DNA from 2 places in the Butyricicoccus porcorum genome. Region 1 is predicted to be linked to the other one. Evidence: riboswitches for the same ligand, from Rfam matches in the RefSeq annotation. Region 1 holds a riboswitch; the other holds the start of a gene.
What was found. A riboswitch is a leader RNA that binds a small molecule or an ion and turns the genes downstream of it on or off. The one in region 1 is predicted to bind cobalamin.

Region 1 (11,198 bases):
CTGGTCAGCCCGTCGCTCGATACGAAGATCACCGAGCCGACGCAGATTACTGTGACCCGTGTCACCAAGAAACAGAAGACAGAAACACAGGCAGTTCCGTTTACCACGGAGACTCGTTCGACCAGCGAGCTGTATACCGGCGAGAGCCGTGTGGCACAGCAGGGCGTCAACGGCGTGAAGGAAATCACGTTGGAGTACACCTACCATGACGGCGTACAGGTTTCCTGTGCACAGGTCGGTGAGAAGGTTGTCACTGAGCCGGTCACCAAGATTGTTGAAAACGGCACCAAACAGCCGGCGGTAGCCACTACAGGCGGCACGGTTGCCTATTCCCGTGTCCTGACTGTGGAAGCAACGGCATACAGCGGCGGTGGTGTGACCGCCAGCGGTACCCGCGCACGTGTCGGTGCCATCGCAGTTGACCCGCGCGTCATCCCGCTGGGATCGAAGCTGTATATCACTTCGGCGGATGGCAAGTCCTGGGTTTACGGCTATGCCGTTGCGGAGGACACCGGAGGTGCCATCAAGGGCAACCGCATTGACCTCTACTTCAATTCGGAGTCGCAGTGCAACAGCTTTGGCCGCCAGACGGCAAAGGTTTATATTCTGAACTGAATCATGTGAGACATTTCCTGATCCGGCAGCGTACAGCGCTGCCGGATTTTTGATTTCTTATGAACTTGTTTTGAAATCTTGCTGTCCTGCTGTGAGCATTCCGAAGGTGATTGCGAAGAACAGAAAAACAGTGTATAATGCTAAGCGATCACAGACTTTCCTGAAAGGGAAAACAAATAGAACCAATGATATGAAATTTAATGGAGAATCTGAATGGATCTTTGTAATATAGATGATATCCGCGCGGTACTCGGCAGGCACGGATTCCGCTTTTCCAAGTCGCTGGGTCAGAACTTCCTGACGGCGGCGTGGGTTCCTGCACGCATTGCGGACAGCTGTGGCGTAGATCAAACCGGCTGTGCGTTGGAGATCGGCCCGGGTATGGGCTGCCTGACCGAACAGCTGTCACAGCGCGCAGGTAAAGTCTGCGCCATTGAGCTGGATCGCGCATTGTTTCCGGTGCTTGAGGAAACACTTGCGCACTGCGATAACATTGAAATCGTACAGGGCGATGTGCTGAAGTGTGATCTTGCAGCAATCTGTCGCGAAAAGTTCGGTGATGCGCCGGTATATGCCTGCGCCAACCTGCCGTATTATATCACCACTCCAGCTATTTCTGCGCTGCTGGCATCGAAGTCGTTCGAGGCGATCACTGTTATGGTGCAGAAGGAGGTTGCAGAGCGCATCTGTGCTCCGGCAGGCACCGCTGCCTACAGTGCCTTTTCCATTTATATTGATTACTATGCCGACGCGGAAATCCTGTTTGATGTTCCGCGCAACTGCTTTGTGCCGCAGCCGAAGGTCGATTCCGCTGTTGTACGCCTGACACCGCGCAGTACACCGCCTGTACCGGTGTGCGATGAAAAGCTGTTTTTCTCGCTGGTCAAGGCGGCGTTCGGACAGCGACGCAAGACGCTTGCCAATGCGCTTTCCTCCGTACTCGGCGGCTCGCTGGGTAAGGAAGGGATTGTGCAGCTCATTACCGACTGCGGCTTTGACGCACGCGTGCGCGGCGAAAAGCTCAGCCTTGCGGATTATGCTACACTGACGGAATTGGCACATGAGCGCCTGAACAAATAATTTATATTTTGATGCAACACAGGCCGCAGCATTGCGCTAAGAGAGAAGCCGGGTGAGAATCCCGCACAGTCCCGCTGCCGTATTGCGTGAGGATGCCGATATGACGTCACTGGAGGATGTGATCCTTTGGGAAGACATCGGTATCTGATGACCCTGAGCCGGAAGACCTGCCTGTTTTGTAAGTATCATACGACTCTCTACGGAGTATAGAGGAGGTATATCGATGCGTCATCGCCAATGGTCTCATCTCTGGAAGGATTCCTGACACCTGCATGCAGGATAGAATCAGTTAACAGAAATGAGGAAATGACATGAAACGAAGTGAAAAGATTTTTACCCTGACCTGCATGGCGGTCGGACTGCTCAGTGTGAGCGCTTCTGCTATGCACATCATGGAAGGCTATTTGCCGAAGGGCTGGGCAGCCTTCTGGATTGTTGTATGCCTGCCGTTTGTCGGGATTGGCTTTCGCCGCATCTCGAAGTATGTGCAGGAAAATCCAAAAAATCTGACATTGCTCGCGCTGTGCGGTGCGTTTGCATTTGTCCTGTCTGCGCTGAAAATTCCATCCGTGACCGGATCCTGTTCGCACCCGACAGGTGTCGGCCTCGGTGCCATCCTGTTTGGGCCCACGACCACAACGGTTTTGGGTCTGATTGTGTTGCTCTTTCAGGCGCTGCTGCTGGCGCACGGCGGTCTGACAACATTGGGCGCGAATGTATTTTCCATGGCAATTGTCGGCCCGATCTGCTCGTGGGCGATTTACCGTGGACTGAAAAAGACCGGATGCCCAAAAGCAGCTGCGATTTTCTGTGCGGCTTTCGCGGGCGACCTGCTGACCTATGTCACAACATCGGTTGAGCTGGGACTGGCATATCCGGGCGCGTCCCTTGCGGGCGCAGTGCTCAAGTTTATGGGTATCTTTGCCGTCACACAGCTTCCGCTTGCGGTTGCAGAGGGCCTGTTGACAGTGGTCGTGTTCAACGTGCTGGAAAAATACAGCAGCCGCGAGCTGACCGATCTCGGTGTGCTGTGAGGAGGACAACATGAAACAGACAATCTGGAAAAAGAATCTTGTCCTGCTGCTGCTTGTTGTCGCCATTGTGGTCATTCCACTGGTATTTATCCAGGGAGAATACGGCGGCAGCGATGACCAGGCGACCGACGCGATTGCAGAGCAGAACCCGGACTATGAGCCGTGGTTTTCCTCGCTGTATGAGCCGCCGTCCGGGGAAATTGAATCGCTGCTGTTCTGCGTACAGACGGCAATCGGTGCAGGTGTGGCAGGCTTTGTTCTCGGTCGCCTGACCGCAAAAAAACCGCAGGACGAAAAGAAGGAGTCGGACAAAAAATGATAGGAACCGACCGGTATGCATATGCGTCACGGCTGGCGCATGTGTCGCCGCAGTCCAAGCTGCTGGTGATGGCGGTGACCACCGTACTGTGTTTGTGCCTGGACTGCATTTCGGTCAGCGTGGTCACCATTCTGGCAATGGGGGCGGCGACCGTGTGTCTGGGCGGCGTGCGCCTGCGTGAATTCCGCCGCATGCTGCTCGTTCCGGCGGGCTTTATGATACTCGCCACACTCACGATTTTCATCGGACGGTATGACCCGGGAACAGAGATGCTGGTGGGCATTTCACTCGGAACGCATGGATACGGCGTGACGGCGGCTTCGGCCGTACAGGGCATTTCCATCTGTCTGCGTGCGCTGGGTGTTGTTGCGAGCATGTATTTCCTTGCGATGAATACGCCGATGACCGATATCACGGGTGTGCTGCGGCAGCTGCATGTACCTGAGCTGCTGGTCGAGCTGATGGAGCTGATTTACCGCTTTATTTTTGTCTTATATGAGACCATGCACCGCATTCACACCGCACAGACGTCGCGGCTGGGTTATGACGGGCTGGTTAATGTATACCATTCTACCGGGACACTGGCGGCAATGCTGTTCGTGCGCGCGTGGCAGAAATCCGACCGCGTTTATGCGGCACTGGAGTCGCGCGGCGGCGGGCAGTCGGTGCGCACGCTGGCAGAGGAATATGAAAGCGGACGTGCGGTGTATCTGATGTGCGCCGCGGCGGCAGCACTCCAGTTTGCCGCATTCTGCATGGAAAGGGGGCTGGCGGCATGACACAGCCGATACTGGAAACGCGTCATCTGCGCTATCGGTATGAGCACAGCGAAAGCTGGGCGCTGGATGATGTCTGCTTCCGTGCGCCGAAGGGAAAGATTACCGGATTGATCGGGCCAAACGGTGCGGGCAAATCCACACTGTTTCTCAATTTGAACGGTGTGCTGACACCGACAGAGGGCGAGGTGCTGCTGGACGGCGAGAAGGTCAGCTATACGCGGGCTGGGCTGCGCGAAATGCGCCGCCGTGTTGGTATTGTCTTTCAGGACCCGGATGACCAGCTGTTTTCTGCGGATGTGTACCGCGATATCTCCTTTGGTGCGGTCAATCTCGGTCTGCCGCAGGACGAGGTTCGGCGGCGTGTTGAGGACGCGATGCAGCGCACCGGTGTGTATGAGCTGCGGCAGCGGCCCACACATGCGCTGAGCTATGGGCAGAAAAAGCGTGTGGCCATTGCGGGCGTGCTTGTCATGCAGCCGGATGTGATTGTGCTCGACGAGCCGACAGCGGGTCTCGATCCCAAGGGCGTGTCGGATATTATGAAGCTGCTGTGCGATATGCGTGACCAGATGGGGATAACGATTATCGCGGCGACACATGATATTGACATCGTACCTCTGTATTGTGACTATGCCTATCTGCTCAAGGAGGGCAGGCTGCTGATGGACGGCACACCGGACGAAATTTTTGCGCGGCCGGATATCCTGCGTGAGAACAACCTGCGTCTGCCGCGCATTGCGCATCTGATGGAGATTCTGTCCGACCGCGACGGCATTCCGGTCGACCGGTCGGCGGCGACCATCGGGCGGGCGCGCCGGGAGCTGCTGCGCCTGCTGGAGGAGAAATAACATGAACCGGTATGTAGTCAAAAACCAGAAAAAGCTCGCGCTGGGCTACACAACCGGGAGCTGTGCAGCGGCGGCGGCGAAAGCCGCAGCCATAGCTTTGCTGACTGGGAATCCGGTGCGGCAGGTACAGCTGATGACACCGAAGGGCATTGAGCTGCTGCTGGATGTAGAGGATATGACGCGCACGCCGGACTGCGTGCGCTGTGCAGTGCGCAAGGATGCGGGCGATGACCCCGACATCACGCACGGCATGCTGGTGTATGCCGCTGTGTGCAACATTCCGCACGGCATTGACATCGACGGCGGCAAAGGAGTCGGGCGCGTGACGCGACCCGGACTGGCGCAGCCGGTCGGCACGGCGGCGATCAATCCCGGCCCGCGCCGGCAGATTGCGCGGGCGCTGGAGGAGACCGCGGCGGAATATGGCTATACCGGCGGGTTTTCTGTCGAAATTTCCATCCCACATGGGGAAGAGACTGCCGCGCGCACGTTTAACCCCAATCTGGGTATTGTCGGCGGGTTGTCCGTGCTCGGCACAAGCGGTATTGTCGAGCCGATGAGCGAACAGGCACTGATTGACACGATACATCTGGATATTGACGCGCGGTATGCCGCGGGTGAGCGCACGCTGCTGCTGTGCCCGGGCAATTATGGCGAGGATTTTGCGCGTGACACGCTGGGGCTGGATATAACACGCGGCGTGAAATGCTCCAACTTCATCGGCGAGGCATTGGACTATGCGGTGTACCGCGGCTTTTGCGGTGTACTGCTCGTCGGGCATGCGGGCAAGCTCATCAAGCTGGCGGCGGGCGTGTTTCAGACGCATTCCGCGTATGCCGATGCCAGACAGGAAATATTCGCGTCACATGCGGCACTGTGCGGCGCAGCGGTGGAGACTGTGCGCGCGCTGATGGACGCGGTGACGGTGGATGCCTGTCTCGAGATTTTACAGCGGGAAAAACTGGACCGGCAGGTGCTGGATTCCATTTCACATAAAATACTGGCACATCTGACACATCGGACGTCGACGAAAGCCGGCAGGCCGTTTGCGGTGGAATATGTCATCTTTACTAATACATACGGCGTACTGATGCAGACAGTCGGTGCGGCTGCATGCATCGAGGCGCGCCGGGAACAGGAGAACAGGCAATGAAGCAGGGCGTATTATACGGTGTGGGTGTCGGCCCGGGGGATCCGGAGCTGATGACCGTCAAGGCGGTGCGCATCATCCGGGAGGCGGATGTGGTTGCTGTCCCTGATGGGCAGACTGCACAGAATATTGCGGCGGACTATTTGGAGGGGAAGGAAATCCTTCCCTGTTCGATGCCGATGCTGCGCGACAAGGCACTGCTCGCGCAGAAGCATGACGAGGCGGCAGAGCGTATCTGTGCCCTGCTCGAACAGGGGAAGACAGTGGCGTTCCTGACACTGGGCGATCCGTCTGTGTATTCGACCTATATGTACGTGCATCGGCGTGTGCTGGCGCGCGGCTATGAGGCACAACTCGTTCCGGGTGTGCCGTCATTCTGTGCGGTTGCGGCGCGGCTGGGCGATTCGCTGTGCGAGGGCGCAGAGCCGCTGATGATTGTCCCTGCGTCGTATAGAAATGCCGATGCCTGCCTGGATTTTCCCGGCAACAAGGTATTCATGAAAGCGGGCAGGTCGATGGGTGACCTGCGGGACAAGCTGCGTGCACGCGGGGACAGCGCACAGATGGTGGAAAACTGCGGCATGCAGAACGAGCGGGTGTTCCGCTCGCTGGACGAAATTGATCCGGACGCGGGGTATTTTTCCGTGGTACTGGTCAGACATGGAAAGGATAAACAGATATGATTCATTTTGTCGGAGCAGGCCCCGGAGCGGAGGATCTGATTACCGTGCGCGGTGAAACTTTGCTGAAGCGGGCAGATGTGGTAGTATATGCCGGTTCGCTGGTCAACCCGGCGCATCTGGCGCGCACGAAAGCGGGCTGTGACATCCATGACAGCGCGTCGATGACGCTGGAGCAGGTTATGGACGTCATGATTCCCGCGGCAAAAGCGGGCAAAACGGTTGTCCGCCTGCATACGGGTGATCCATCGATTTATGGTGCCATTCGCGAGCAGATGGACTGGCTGGATGCCCAGGGCATCGACTATGAGGTGTGTCCGGGTGTCTCATCATTCTGCGGCGCGGCAGCGGCATTGCGCGCGGAATATACCCTGCCGGATGTCAGCCAGACGGTGATTCTCAGCCGCATGGCGGGGCGCACACCGGTACCGGAGCGCGAATCCATTCGTTCGCTCGCGGCGCACGGCAGCACAATGGTATTGTTCCTGTCGTCCGGTATGCTCGGAAAGCTGTCTGCGGAGCTGATTGCGGGCGGTTATGCGCCGGAAACCCCGGCGGCGATTGTATACAAAGCGACCTGGCCGGATGAAAAAGTTATCCGCACAACGGTCGCAGGACTGGAGCAGGCGGCGAAGGAAAACGGCATCACCAAAACGGCATTGATTACGGTCGGCGGTTTTCTGGGCGACAGCTATGAGCGCTCGAAGCTGTACGACCCGTCGTTTACGCATGGCTGCCGCGAGGCGAGCCGGTGAACATCAGCATTATTTCTTTTACCGGTCGCGGGCACGCGCTCAGCGCGCGCATTGCCGCGTGCATGCCGGAGGACTGCGTGACGCAGTACGCGAAAGCGGAGGGCTTTGCGGCGTATGACTCAGTGCGTGCGTTCGCCGCGCGCGCAATGGCGGAGGACAGCGCAGTGATTTTTGTCGGTGCGGCCGGCATTGCAGTGCGCGCCGTTGCGCCGTTTGTGCGCGGCAAGGATGTCGATCCGGCAGTGCTCGTCGTAGATGAAAACGGACGGTTTGTGATCCCTGTGTTGTCGGGTCACATCGGCGGTGCGAACCAGCTGGCGGAACAGCTGGCGGAACAGCTGCACGCAATTCCGGTCATCACGACAGCGACCGACGGACGCGGACGATTCGCCGCAGACAGCTGGGCGGTGCAGCATGGCTGTGTTGTCGCCGATATCCGCTGCATTAAGTACATTTCCGGCGCGCTGCTGCGCGGCGATTCGGTCGGCCTGCGCAGTGAGTTCCCGATTTCCGGCGCATTGCCGGAGGGTATTACGGCGGAGGGACAGCCGGAAAACGGCATTCTGATTTCAATTTATGAGCGGGCGGAACGTCCGTTTGCGCATACCCTGTGGCTCGTGCCGCGTATCGTGCATGTCGGCGTGGGCTGCCGGAGAGACCTGCCGCCGGATCAATTAAACGCCCGGGTGGAGGAGCTTCTGGGACAGCTGGGCATTGCGCGTCAGGCAGTGGCGTCGGTTGCATCGATTGACCTGAAGGCGGATGAACCGGCTGTGTGCGAGCTGGCACGCGCATGGAATGTGCCTGCGCAGTTTTATACGGCGGCGGAGCTGGACGAAGTGCCGGGGGAATTCCCACCGTCGGCATTTGTCAGAGAGACAACGGGAACAGACAATGTCTGTCAGCGCGCGGCGGCGCGCGCCTCGAAAAACGGACGCTGCCTGCTGGGCAAGACTGCGGGCGGCGGCACGACGGTTTCTGTGTATTGTGAGGACTGGAGGACGGAGTTTTGAGTATTTGCATGGCGGGGATCGACTGGAAAAGCGCCAATATGGACAAGCGCGAAGCGTTTTCGTTCACAGGCAGCCAGGTCGCACGGCTATGCCGCGTGATCCGGCAGATGAACGGCGTGGACGGCTGTGTGCTGCTGGCGACCTGCAACCGGACAGAATTGTACCTGAGCGGAGCGGATCTTTTGGCTCCGGCGCGCGTTTTGTGCCGTGCCGCAGGCGCGCAGGGGGAGGAAAGCCTGTTCACGGTGCGGTATGGCGACGATGCGGCGCGCCACCTGATGCGCGTCGCGTGCGGCCTGTGCTCACAGATTCTGGGAGAGGATCAGATCGTATCGCAGGTCAAGCGCGCCTATCAGATTGCCCATGAAGCGGACTGTTCGGATGCGGAGCTGAGCCAGCTGTTCCGGCTTGCGGCAACGGCAGGCAAGCGCAGCCGCACACAGGTGCGCCTGTCCGCTGCACCGCTGTCGGTTGCGGGACAGGCGGTTGCGCTGATGGAACAGGCGGCGGGTGATCTGCACGGCAGGCGCGCGCTTGTCATCGGCAACGGCGAGATGGGACGGCTGGCATCCAGCCTGCTCGTTGCGCGCGGCTGTGACGTGACAGTGACACTGCGTTCCTACCACCATGGTCAAACGATTGTCCCGGCGGGCTGTCATACGATTGCCTACGGCGACCGCATGCAGCGCGCGGCGGATTGCGATATTCTTCTCAGCGCGACAACCAGCCCGCATTATACCGTTGCATTGGACGATATGAAGCAGCTTGCGCAGGTGCCGTCCATCGTCTGCGATCTGTCCATGCCGCGCGATATTGAGCCCGCAGTGCGGGAGTTGGACGATGTCGCGGTCTTTTTGGATATGGACAGCATGGGCGGGCGCGATGTGCATGTGGATGCAGACGACCGTCGGCAGGTGGAACGAATCATTGATGAGGAAATGGCGGAATTTGCGCGCTGGCGCTCGTACCGCGAGGCGCTGCCGCTGATTGATGAGCTGTGCGGGCTGGCGGCGGAGCGCGTCGCCACCGGATATGATTTTGCCGTGCTCTCGGACGGGGAGGACGGGAAAACCACAGAAAAAATGGAGAATGCCGCCAGACTGGCGGCACAGAAAACCGCACGGTTGCTGCTGAGCGGCTTACAGGGTGAATTGGGCGACGGCGCGCTGGAAACGTGCCGGGAGGCCATTTTACGCAAGGCACCGCAGCTGCGGGACGGGAGGACAGGATGAAACTTTATGTCATCGGCATTGGGCCGGGCGGCGCGGATCAGATGACGCCGCGCGCGCGTGCCGCTATCGAAGCGAGTGATATCATCGCGGGCTACACCACATATATTGATCTGGTGCGCCCGCTGATCGAAGGCAAAGAAATTTTACAGACCCCAATGAAGCAGGAAATTGACCGCTGCACGCGCGCGCGTGACGCAGCGCTGACCGGAAAGACGGTCGCCATGATCTGTTCGGGCGATGCGGGCGTATATGGCATGGCGGGGCTGATGCACGAGGTCTGTGCGGATCATCCGGACATCGACATTGAAGTCGTGCCGGGCATCACGGCGGCGTGTGCCGGTGCAGCGGTGCTCGGCGCGCCGCTCGTGCATGATTTTGCGGTCATCAGCCTGAGCGATCTGCTTACGCCGTGGGAGAAAATTGAAAAGCGGCTGGATTTTGCATCTCAGGCGGATTTCTGCATCTGTCTGTACAATCCGTCCAGCAAAAAGCGCGCGGATTATCTGCAAAAAGCGTGTGACATTATGCTGAAGAGCAGGCTGCCGGACACCCCCTGCGGTTATGTGCAGAACATCGGGCGCGCGGGCGAGTGCGGCACGGTCTGCACGCTGGCACAGCTGCGCGATACGTCGGTCGATATGTTTACGACGGTCTTTATCGGCAACAGCCAGACGCGTGTGATCGGTGGAAAGCTGGTCACGCCGCGCGGATATGAAACCAAATGAAAACAGTGATTTTTTCCGGGACGAGCGAAGGGCGAACCCTGTGTGAACAGCTGTCCCGCGCGGGACAGGAGGCGGTTGCCTGTGTCGCAACGGAATATGGAAAACAGGTTATGCCGGCGCTGCCGGGCATCCGCGTGCACACCGGGCGCATGGACGCTGCACAGATGGCGGATTTTCTGCGCGGTGTGGAGACAGCCGTCGATGCCACACATCCCTATGCCGTAGAGGTCAGCCAAAATATCCGGCAGGCGTGTCAGCAGGCCGGGTGCCGGTATCTGCGCCTGCTGCGCCCGAAGACGCACGTTGAAGGCGCCGTGCATGTGCCGGACGCACGTGCGGCGGCAGACTATCTTGCGCAGACGGAAGGCGCCGTGCTGCTGACAGTCGGCAGCAAGGAACTGCACTGCTTTACCGCTGTGCCGGACTATACAGAGCGGCTGTGGCCGCGTGTGCTGCCCGCCGAAGCGTCGATGCAGATTTGCAAAACACTCGGTTTTCCGGCGGCGCATCTCATCCTGATGCAAGGCCCGTTTTCGGAAGAGCTGAACTGTGCGCTGATTCACATGAGCGGTGCGAAATGGCTCGTGACCAAGGATACAGGTGAGGCGGGCGGATTGCCGGAAAAGCTGGCGGCTGCAAAAAAATGCGGCTGCCGGGTGATCCTGATCGACCGTCCACAGGAGGACGGCCTGACGCCGGAGCAGGTGCGGCAGCTTCTGCTGCCGGAACCGCCGATGCGTTTTCCGTTGTTTGTCGATCTGACCGGGCGCAGGTGTCTGGTTGTCGGCTGCGGCAAAATTGGCGCGCACCGCGCGGAAGTTCTGCTGCGCTATGGCGCAGAGGTTATTGTCGTTGCACCGGAGGGCGAAGCGCCTGCGGGTGCGGTGCACCATCGCCGCGCATTTGAACCGAACGATCTGGACGGCGTTTTTCTGGTGACAGCGGCGACAGACCGCCGGGACATCAAT
Region 2 (11,198 bases), 720 kb from region 1:
GCCAGTTCCATCAGCTGCCCATTTCTGCGGTTCATGGTTCCGGTCTGTTCCAGACAGCAGATAACGGTACTGCACTGGCGTATACTTTCTTCCGCCCGATGGAATGTGGCTTCACTGATTGGCTCAAATGCTTGCTCTTCGATGATTTGTGCTGCCAGTGCCTGCGCAATTGGATAATCCAGATCATTGGTGTGCAGGATACCGGCTACAAACGGGATGCCACGCCGCTGGAGCCTGCGGTAAATGGGGATGCCTGTACCGCCGCCGCCGATGACAAAAACCTTTGGCTCTCCCTGCGGTGCATCCAGCTCCAGAGACCCATAAAATTCATTATAACTGCCGCGGTTTACACGATACAGATCGCGGATATAGGTACCGGTAAAGATATCTTCCGGTGGTCCATAGCGGTCAATGTGGTCGTCTTTGATGCAAACGACGAAATCGGAAATCTTTTGTGCCAGATCCAGTTCATGCAGTGACAGGATGACAGCAAGATTTTTCTGCCGCACCAGGTCTTTTAAAATGGAAAGCAACTCCAGCTTGTGCCGGATATCCAGAAATGAGGTCGGTTCGTCCAACACCAGAATATCCGGCTCCTGACAGATTGCACGTGCCAGCATGACACGCTGCCGCTGTCCGTCGCTGATACAATTGAAATTCCGGTCGGCAAGTTCGGTCACATGCACCAGTTCCATTGCTTCTGCAACCTGTTTGTGGTCGTAGTCTGACAAAATACCCAGACGTCCGGTATAGGGAAAACGTCCGGATTCCACGACTTCCTCGCACCGCATCAGCTCCGGCTCAACCCAACCGGTCATCATGATTGACACCGTTCGCGCGAGTTCCTGCTCCTTTATCTGGTGGAGTGGTTTGTCTCCGATCCACACCGTTCCCGCAACCGGTTCCAGTTGGCGGGTAATGCTTTTCAAAATTGTGGATTTTCCGGCGCCATTCGGCCCGATCAGTGTCAGAATCTGTCCCGGGCATACGGAGATATCGATGCCGTGAATCAGTGGCTTTTTGTTATATCCGACAGTCAGCTGCTTTGTGTGAAGAATGGCTTCTTTCATATTTCCGTCACCCCTTCTGCGTTTTGCCGCCACGGTGCAGCATCATCCAGATGACAATCGGAGCACCGAAGACGGCAGTTACTGAACTGATGCTGAGCTCTGTGGGCGCAAACGTCGTTCGGGCAAGCAGGTCACAGAACAGGCAGAACACGGCACCGCCTAAAAAGCTCGCCGGAATAATCAGAATTGGTTTTGCTGTGCGGAACAGGCTCTTTACCAGATGGGGCACAGCAATTCCGACAAAGGAGATCGGTCCGGCAAATGCCGTGACGCAGGCGGACAGGATGCTGGACAATAGAATCAGTTCGATACGGAATCGTCGGATATTTACCCCGATATTCTGCGCGTACATTTCTCCGAGCTGATATGCGCCCATCGGTTTGGAAAGCAGGAAGGTGAGAAGCAGGGAGATAAATACGACCACTGTCATTGTCCGCAGATTGCTCCAGTTCATGCCGGAAAAGCTGCCCATCGACCAGTTGTGCAGATTGACAATATTGGAATCATCGGCAAAGGTAACGACAAAATCCGTGACGGCGGAACAAATATAGCCGATCATCACGCCGCTGATAACCAGCAGGGACATTTTCTTTACCTGATTGGAAATCAGGAGTATGAATCCCATCGAGATCATCGAACCGACAAAGGCGGCAACAATCAATGCAGCTGAGTTCAGGACAATCCCTTGTCCCAGAGCAAAAATCATGACCAGTGCAACAACGAGCTTGGCCCCGGAGGAAATACCCAGAACAAACGGGCCTGCAATTGGATTGGCAAAAAAGGTCTGCAACAGAAAGCCGGAAACAGACAGTGCACCGCCCAAAATAGCTGCCGCCAGCATACGGGGCAGGCGGATCTCCCAGATAATTGCCGTATGGTCTGTCTGTTCTCCCGACAGAATGTGTAGCACTTGTCCGGCGGACAAGTGGACGCTGCCCGCATTGAGGTTCAACAGAAACAGAAGCAGCAGGAGCGCGGCCAGTACAATATATCCGGCCAGATACCGCAGACAACGGGTTTGTTTCATTGTGCACCTCCTGTCACTTCAAACGGTGTAAAAAAGTAAGTTGGTCGACAGCGTCTGCCTCACCGGTAAGAATGGCATGCAAATCGGATACCATATCAGCAGCTCCGGTGGTCTGCTGGAACATATTCTGTTCTGTGCACCATACATTGTGCTGTTGAACAGCTTTGAAATCCGCCAGCAGTTCACTCTTTTGCAGCAGTTGCTCAATGGTATCCAGTTCCCCATCAATGGTACTGTTATAAATAAGGTAGTCGGCATCGCGCGCAGCGTCGTAAAATGCCTCCATCTGCATATTCATCGTGGACAGCGCATTTTCGTCCACATTCAAATCCTCCGCGGAGAGAATATAGGTTCCGCCCGCCAGTTCGATCATTTTGGAAATATAATCTCCGGGCTTGCGTACATTGACATATCCACTGGAGCTGATATAAAAGAATGCTACGGTTTTACCAGTACTGTCACCGGTCAGGATATTGTCCAGTTGGGAAACTTTTTCATCGAAAAATGCCTCCGCTTCGTCGGCTTTGCCGAGAAGCAGGCCATACAACTTGATCCATTCCATGCGTCCCAATGGGTGGGATTCATAGCTCGAACGCTCCACCATGACCGGAATGCCCAGACTTTCCAGCTGTTCCTGGGTTTCCGGGTTGTGATAAATCATGGTGGATTCAATTGCCAGCCCACAGTTTTCCGATAACACGGTTTCATAGTCCGGTGTATTGTATTTTCCAACATACAGAATTTTCTCCTGCTGGATTGCCTGTTGAACTTTGGGCAGGCACCAGTCTGCCAGCTTGGTACTCGTCATACGGACGCTGTCTAACGACTGCAATCCGCTGAACAGATCCATGGCAGAGGATGCCGCTACGTACAGGTTTTCCAGCGGCTGTTGCAGGATAGTAATGTCGCTGTCCACACCGTCGGGAACTGTTCCATTCTCCGGAACGAGCAGATACCGGTCGGAATCTCCGATGGTAATGAGGGAATAGCCGCCGGCATAATACTCCACCTGAAACTGGCTGGCATATTCCAAGTGCATGCTGCCGGTGGGCTTCCGGTCTGCCCGGTTATTTGCAGAATCCGATGCTGCGGAGCCGCAGCCGGACAGGAGAGGAAGACAGAAAAAGAAAAGCAGAACAGCTGCCAACCGCCGCTGTTTTCTATGCTGCATCATTTTTTCTGAAGGGTTGAGGAATCGAAGTACAGCGTGTATTCGATTTCATGCGGCGTGCTCATGGCGGTCGTATCTGCGGAAACCGGCATCTTGTAATCAAATCCGGTCACAGGAATCTCGAACGTAGAATTGCCTTCTGTATTCAGACAATTGAATTGAGTTCCATCCACTTTCATATAATCATAATTGGCACTGCTCCAGATGATTTTAGCCGTCACATTTCCATCTGCGACGGTCAGTGTTGCCGGAGATTCCACGCTTGCACGGCCAGAGCCGCCTTCCAGCGAGACATCAATCGAATAGGTGCCGTCTTCCAGATTCAGGCTTTCCGGTGTCGTTATCGCGTTGTTGGAAAGGGCATCGGCAGGGAGGGAGTCTGCACGGAAGACCAGTGTCCGGTCATACCACTTTTCCTTGTTTTTGCTGAATGCTGCACAGTCAATGCCCGCATCCAGTGCTTCTACCGGAACGGTGAAGGTGTGTTCTCCCTTTTCGTTTTCCTCAAAGGGGATATAGCTGCTTTGCTGCGCCTGTGCGGCTTCTTCTCCGGTGCCCATGAAGACATACAGGTAACCGGTGCCTCCCATCGTCATGACAGCAGTCATGTTGCCGTTCTGGACAGTTAACTCACAGCTGGTGATATTGAACATAGAGGAGCTGGAGTCCACTGTGACCTGATATACGCCGTCTTTTACATCGCTGCCGGGAACAGGCTCCATATCGTCCTCCACAACCTGCTCCGGTTTTACCATTTCCGATGCGGAGGCAACCTGGCTGCTGGCAGAGCCTGTATCGGCAGAGCCGGAGGTGTCAGCACTGGAATCTGCGCCACAGCCGGACAGAAGGGACAGCACCAGTGTCAGTGCAGCCATAACAGAAAGAAATTTCTTTTTCATTTTGTTCTTACCTTTCAAAAGGGACGGCTCGAAATGCTCCGAACCGTCCCATACGATTGTGATTTCGACTTACTGATTCAGAGAATCAATGGCCTCCTGTGCATGGTCGATGTAAATCTGACGGATTTCCTCGTTTTCGCCCAGACCGTGAAGCACGCATTCAACCTCATAGCCTGCGTCTTCAAATATGGTTTTCCACGAACCCTCTTCATCGCCTGCCATATCGTTGTTGGCATGATCGCCGGCTACGACCATCAGCGGCTGCAATACAACACGCTTGTAATTGCCTGCTTTTACAGCTGCCAGTACATCGTCCAGAGAAGGCGTTGCTTCGACAGTGCCGACAAAGTAATTCTTATAGCCATCGGCCGTCAGCTTGTCCTGCATCTTCTGATAGACCTGATTGGATTCCGCTTCTGTGCCGTGACCCATAAAGCAGATTGCGGTTTCGCCGTCGTCATACTCCTTCGTCCATTCTGTGATTGCCTTTTCTACTCTTGCAAAGTCGTCATCACTCGTCAGGAGCGGCTTGCCAAATGCAACCTTGTCAAATGCATCCGAATATTCAGCGACCTTGTCCACCAGCTCCTGATATTCCAGACCGTCCATCAGATGGGTAGGCTGTACGACCAGGTTTTTGACACCGTTATCCACGGCGCGGTTCAGTGCCGCATCAACATCGTCAATCAGGATGCCATCGCGCCTTTGAACATGGTTGATAACAATGTTTGCGGTAAAGCCTCTTCTGACAGAATAATCCGGGAAAGCTGCTTCCAGATCATTCTCGATTGCACCGATGGTCAGGCGACGGCTGTCGTTGAAGCTGGTGCCGAAGCTGAGGACAAGAAGCTCGTTTTCACCGATGTCATCCTGATTGCGGACATTGTCCAGCGAAGCATCACCGGTATTGTAGTTCTCCTCATCTTCTTCACTGACTGCGGTAGCAGCAGAACCGGTATCAGCAGAAGCATTTGCCGAGCCGGTGTCGGCTGTGCTGCCCGAGCTGGACGAGGAGCATCCGGCCAGCAGCATTGTGATTGTTACCGAAAGGGTAAGCAGTAAAGCGGTCAATTTCTTCATTCTATGACCCTCCTTTTAAAGTTTCCAAACAATTGGATACAATAAAAGTACAGAAACTACATACCCCTCTACCGGCGGGAGAAAAGAAAAAGCTCTTTCCCTTAAGCCGGGTAAAGAGCAATACGATTAAACCACTGCCATATGCAGCGGCAAAACGGTACGATCAATACCTCGTGATCTGGAATATACCATTCCTGTACCAAATAACCGGCAGGTTTCCTGACTCAGGGATCATCGTACAAAGCAGCCTTCCCAACAATGTTGTCAGTGGCTGTGCCGAAGCACATTTGCTTTATCCTTTCCCATTACAGTGACGAGATCGCACAGGATTTACACCTGTTTCCCTTTTACCCTCTGGCACAAAACCAGAGGCACCGATTATTTTGATTCAATTGTTTTGGTTCACGTCCGGAACTGCCCCAGACGATTATAGTGTGTATTATAACATGGAGGGACACGGAATGCAATGTGTGTCTTGCCGGGGTGCGCGGATGGAATCGCAAATTGATTGCTTTTCCACACTTCGCCATGTGCGCGGGAACAGGGCGACGGGACGGATGCCGGGCTTCATGGGGAGCGGGGAATGGTCGGTTGACAAAATTTTTGTTTATGGTATGATATAAACATCTTAATGTGCCCGAAAGCCGTTAAGATTGCCTCTTCTTTCTCAGGAGGGCAACAAAATTGAACGATAAATGGAGGTCAGGTCACTTGGACAGTGATTCCGGCAAACCGAAGAAAAAAACAAAAAACAAACAGAGTGGCGGCGTGAATGTCCGATGGATTGTGACCATCAGTGTGGTCAGCTTCTTTATGTCGGTCACCATGTCGTATCTTTCGCAGCGTGCGCTGGAGAATGTGGGCAATATTGTGGCATTTGTCATTCTGCTCGCATTCATCGGCTTCGGCATCATCTTTGACATCATCGGCGTGGCGTCCACGGCCTCGTCGGAAAAGCGTTTTCACTCGATGGCGGCGCGGAAGGTGCCGGGCGCGAAGCAGGCGATTTGGATCGTACGCAATGCGGAAAAGGTCGGCAGCTTCTGCAATGACGTTGTTGGCGATATTTCCGGCATTATTTCGGGCGCAACGAGCGCAGTCATTATTACACATCTGACGAATAACGCGGCAGACCTGCGGTCGGTTCTGCTTTCGCTTGCGATCACAGGCTGTGTCGCTTCGCTGACAATTGGCGGCAAGGCAGTCGGAAAAACATTGGGTATTTCACGCAGTGAGGATATTGTTTTTCTCGTCGGCCGCCTGCTGGCCTTTTTTTCGTGGAAAAAATAAGCAGGCATTTGCCTGATATGGATTGGATTCAGGGATAATGGAAAATCAAAATCATATACGGTACGGTCTGCTGGACCGCGAAGATCTCTGCTCAGCGATCAAAACGATGTCGAAGGAGAATCTGGATGAGCTGTGCGCGGAAATCCGGCAGTTCCTGCTCGAGCATGTCTCCCAAACAGGAGGGCATCTTGCGTCCAATCTGGGCGTTGTCGAGCTTACTGTTGCATTGCACCGCTGTTTTGACACAGCGGAAGACCGGCTGATTTTCGATGTCGGCCACCAGTGCTATACCCATAAATTGTTGACCGGACGGCGTGCGGGGTTTGATGCGCTGCGCCAGTTCGGCGGTATGTCCGGCTTTCTGAAGCCAGAGGAATCGCCGCACGACCCCTGCATCACCGGACATGCATCCGGTTCTGTATCGGTTGCGCTGGGCATGGCGCACGCCCGCACACTACAGCACAGAGACTATTCTGTTGTCGCTGTCATCGGTGACGGCGCACTGACCGGCGGCATGGCATATGAGGCGCTCAACTCTGCCGGCGGCAGTGGGGAGCCGTTGATCGTCGTGCTCAACGACAACAATATGTCGATTGACAAAAATGTCGGCGCAATGAGCCGGCATCTGAGCCGGTTGCGTGTCCGTCCCCATTATCTTCAGATGAAGAAGGATGTCAAGACGGCGCTCGGCCACATTCCGGGCGGCGAAGGCGCAGTGAATCTGATTTCCAGATCCAAGCGTGCTGTAAAATCCGTCGTGCTGCCCAGCCCAATGTTTGAGGAAATGGGGTTTACCTATCTCGGGCCGGTTGACGGCCATGATGTGTTGGCGATGTGCCAGCTGTTCCAGTCCGCGAGGGAAATGAACAAGCCGGTGCTCATCCATGTGATGACACGCAAGGGCAAGGGATATTCCTATGCCGAGCAGAAGCCGGAGAAATACCACGGTGTCTCCAAATTTGACGTTGAAACCGGTCTGCCGCTGAAAAAATCCGCGCCGAACTTTTCGGCGGTCTTTGGGGCGGAACTGGTGAAGCTCGCGCAGGAGAATCCAAAAATTTGTGCAGTGACGGCGGCAATGCCATCCGGCACGGGACTGTCGGCGTTTTCCAAGCGATATCCCGACCGCTTTTTTGATGTCGGCATAGCAGAAGAACATGCCGTAGCAATGTCCGCTGGCATGGCAAAGCAGGGGATGCGCCCGGTCTGCGCGCTGTATTCGACATTTTTGCAGCGTTCCTATGACCAGCTCATTCACGACGTTGCGATCGACCATATTCCGTTGGTGCTGGCCATTGACCGTGCAGGTATCGTTGGAGAGGACGGCGCGACGCACAACGGCGTATTTGATGTTGGCTTTCTCCGTCAGATTCCCGGCATGACATTGCTTGCACCGGCGAGCTTTGCTGAGCTGCGCAGTATGCTGCGCAGTGCTGTGGCGCATCTGTCCGGCCCGATCGCGCTGCGTTATCCGCGCGGCGGCGAGGGGGCATATACGGAGGATCACAGCGAAGGCCCGGATGCCTGCCTGCGTGAGGGAACAGATATTGTGCTGGTGTCATACGGCACGATGATTAACCAAACGCTCGAAGCAGCTGAGATTTTGAACAAAAATAACGTGATTTCTGCTGTTGTAAAGTTGAACGACTTAACAGCTGATTTTTCTGCGGAACTGCTTCAGCGCATTGCAGACTGCGGCCGTGTTGCCGTTGTCGAGGATGTTGTCCATGCGGGCGGCATGGGACAGGCGCTGGCAGAAACACTGGCGCGGAGTGGTATTGCGACGCGCTGGATCCGATTATGCAACACCGGTGATACCTTTGCCCCACAGGGCGCCGTAAGCCGGATTTATGAATATTACCACCTGGACGGCAACGGGATTGCCGCGACATGTCTGGAGGCCATGCAACATGAAAAAGAGACTGGACGTCCTTCTGTTTGAGAAGGGCATGGTGCCATCCCGCGAGCGGGCAAAAGCCATTATTATGAGCGGGATTGTCTATGTCAACAACCAGAAAGCGGACAAGGCAGGCATGAGTATCCCAGAGGATGCCGAGATCGAAATCCGCGGAAAGACAAACTCGTTTGTCAGCCGGGGCGGCCTGAAAATTGAAAAAGCACTCAATTATTTTGAAATTGACCCGTCCGGCCTGTGTGTTATGGATATCGGCGCATCGACCGGCGGATTTACCGATTGTCTGCTGACCCGCGGCGCACGGAAGGTTTTTTCCATTGATGTCGGCTATGGTCAGCTCGCCTGGAAGCTGCGGCAGGATCCACGCGTCGTGTGCATGGAGCGCACCAACATCCGGCATGTGACGCCGGAAATGCTGGACGGAGAGGTGCCGGAGCTTGCGGTTATAGATGTTTCGTTTATCTCGCTGCGGCTGGTTTTGCCGGTTGTGGCAAATCTGCTGAACGAGCATGGTCGTATCGCCTGCCTGATTAAGCCGCAGTTTGAAGCGGGTAAAGGCAAGGTCGGCAAAAAGGGAGTCGTGCGTGAGCCGGAAATTCATCAGGAGGTGCTCGAGACGTTTATCGAAAATGCACACGAGGCAGGCTTTCACGTCTATCAGCTGACCTTCTCGCCCATCAAAGGCCCGGAGGGCAACATCGAATTTCTCGGCTATCTCGGCAAGGACGGCGAAGACGGGGAACTTGACCCGGCTTCGCTGGTTGCCGAAGCACATGGAGCACTTGCAAAGCATGACGAATAAGCAGAAAAAATGCGGCACGATCCGAAAGGTGCTGCTTTGGCCCAATACAGGAAAAAAGGGTATGGCGTTCGCCGTCCGACAGGCCGCGGAGGTCATCCGCGAATTCGGAGCACAGGTCATTCTGACCGATCTTGCACTGACAATCGGCATTAAGCCAGACGGGTTTCTTGTGTATTCGGTGCAAAAGGCAATGATTGAGGCGGACTTTATCGTTGTACTTGGCGGTGACGGCACGATTCTCGCCATGGCACAGCAGGCGGCACCGTACCATGTGCCGATTCTTGGCGTCAATCTCGGACATGTCGGCTTTATGAGTGAGCTGGAATTTCCGGAACTGCGCCTCATCGGACGCGTATTCAACGGAGAATACACCATTGACGAACGCATGATGCTGGATGTCGAGGTTCTGCGCGGAGAAGAAATTGTATACCGCACGATGGCGCTCAACGAGGCGATTATCAAGACCGGCTCGATTTTCCGCATCAGCCTGCTGGATATTCTGTGTGACCGTGAGCCGGTCTGTTCGCTGCACGGAGACGGCGTCATTATTTCCACACCGACTGGCAGCACGGCCTATTCGCTTGCGGCAGGCGGCCCGGTCATCGAACCGTCTGCGGAGAATATTTCCGTCGTCCCGATTTGTCCGCACGGTGTACAGCCGCGGTCGTATCTGTTTTCCCCGCACCGTGAAATCTGTATACAGCCGCGTTTCTTTAATGATGCGACCATTTTTGTATCCAGTGACGGGCGAAGGGGTTTTGAACTGACGGATGGCGACCATGTTTTTGTGCGCAAAGCACCGTTTTGCACCCGGCTGCTCCGTGTAAAGGGCAACAGCTTTTATTCTCTGCTGAATGAAAAACTGACGATTGGCCGCAATTGAGCGGGAGAAAGGACATTTTATGAAATTCCAGCGCCAGGCAAAAATTCTCGAGCTCATTGAGCACAATGAAATTGAAACGCAGGAAGAGCTGTCCATGCGCCTGCGCGATCTCGGATATGACACAACACAGGCGACAGTTTCCCGTGATATCAAGGATCTGCGCCTGATTAAAATTCTATCTCCGTCCGGCAAATACCGCTATGCGACGTCAACACAGGAGGCAGAGAACAGCTTTGTCAGCAGACTGCAAAATATTTTCCGCGAGTGCGTCACAGGTGTGGATGCCGCACAGAATATCGTCGTCATTAAGACGCTTCCGGCGCTCGCATCTGCGGCAGCCATGGCGATTGACGCGATGCGCGTGCCGAAGGTTGTCGGCACGATCAGTGGCGATGACACAGTATTTATTGTCATGCGCGACAACGAAAGCGCGCTTGATTTTTGTGAAGATACCAAAAATATGCTGAAATAAATAGAATTTAAAGGAGAACAGACATGTTAAGCCTGCTTCATATTGAAAATATCGCTGTCATTGAGCAGGCGGATATTGTCCTTCAGCCGGGCTTTACCGTCCTGACCGGTGAGACCGGCGCGGGCAAATCGATTATCATCGATTCCATTGGCGCAATTATGGGACAGCGCACGAGCCGTGAGCTGATCCGAAACGGCGAAAAGAAAGGCTTTGTCAGCGCGGTGTTTGAACAGGTCTCCCCGGAGCTGGAAAAACAGCTCCAGGAGCTGGGTCTGGACACCGGTGAGGACAGTACTGTCCGCATTCAGCGCGAGCTGTCTGCGGAGGGCAGAAGCGTGTGCCGCGTCAATATGCGGCCAGTGCCTGCGTCTGTACTCAAGACAATCAGCCCGTATTTGATCAATATCCACGGCCAGCACGACGGTCAGAAGCTGATGCAGGAGGAATATCATATCGATTTTCTCGACAGCTTCTGCGATACCGAGCCGCTGCTGGAGCAATACCGCCCGCTGTATACGCGCCTGTTTTCACTGCGAAGCAAAATCCGTGAGCTGGAAAAAAGCGAGCAGCAGCGCGCCCAACGCATTGA

Region 2: another riboswitch for cobalamin. It lies ahead of ACLM7Z_RS10505 (sirohydrochlorin cobaltochelatase); the one in region 1 lies ahead of ACLM7Z_RS06830 (energy-coupling factor ABC transporter permease).

The regions. Positions count from the first base shown of each region.
Region 1 covers NZ_CP178353.1:1,410,606-1,421,803, forward strand. Annotated here, with positions in the region: gene ACLM7Z_RS06820 (3D domain-containing protein) at 1-615, shown strand, start outside; gene rsmA (16S rRNA (adenine(1518)-N(6)/adenine(1519)-N(6))-dimethyltransferase RsmA) at 829-1,695, shown strand; cobalamin riboswitch at 1,699-1,884, shown strand; gene ACLM7Z_RS06830 (energy-coupling factor ABC transporter permease) at 2,007-2,729, shown strand; gene ACLM7Z_RS06835 (energy-coupling factor ABC transporter substrate-binding protein) at 2,740-3,048, shown strand; gene cbiQ (cobalt ECF transporter T component CbiQ) at 3,045-3,827, shown strand; gene ACLM7Z_RS06845 (ATP-binding cassette domain-containing protein) at 3,824-4,675, shown strand; gene cbiD (cobalt-precorrin-5B (C(1))-methyltransferase CbiD) at 4,677-5,828, shown strand; gene cobI (precorrin-2 C(20)-methyltransferase) at 5,825-6,508, shown strand; gene cobM (precorrin-4 C(11)-methyltransferase) at 6,505-7,260, shown strand; gene ACLM7Z_RS06865 (cobalt-precorrin 5A hydrolase) at 7,257-8,273, shown strand; gene hemA (glutamyl-tRNA reductase) at 8,270-9,505, shown strand; gene cobJ (precorrin-3B C(17)-methyltransferase) at 9,502-10,230, shown strand; gene cobK (precorrin-6A reductase) at 10,227-11,198, shown strand, end outside.
Region 2 covers NZ_CP178353.1:2,125,980-2,137,177, forward strand. Annotated here, with positions in the region: gene ACLM7Z_RS10485 (ABC transporter ATP-binding protein) at 1-1,070, opposite strand, end outside; gene ACLM7Z_RS10490 (FecCD family ABC transporter permease) at 1,078-2,097, opposite strand; gene ACLM7Z_RS10495 (ABC transporter substrate-binding protein) at 2,111-3,136, opposite strand; gene ACLM7Z_RS10500 (hypothetical protein) at 3,268-4,167, opposite strand; gene ACLM7Z_RS10505 (sirohydrochlorin cobaltochelatase) at 4,237-5,247, opposite strand; cobalamin riboswitch at 5,440-5,641, opposite strand; gene ACLM7Z_RS10510 (hypothetical protein) at 5,932-6,537, shown strand; gene dxs (1-deoxy-D-xylulose-5-phosphate synthase) at 6,575-8,479, shown strand; gene ACLM7Z_RS10520 (TlyA family RNA methyltransferase) at 8,448-9,254, shown strand; gene ACLM7Z_RS10525 (NAD(+)/NADH kinase) at 9,244-10,137, shown strand; gene argR (arginine repressor) at 10,157-10,609, shown strand; gene recN (DNA repair protein RecN) at 10,633-11,198, shown strand, end outside.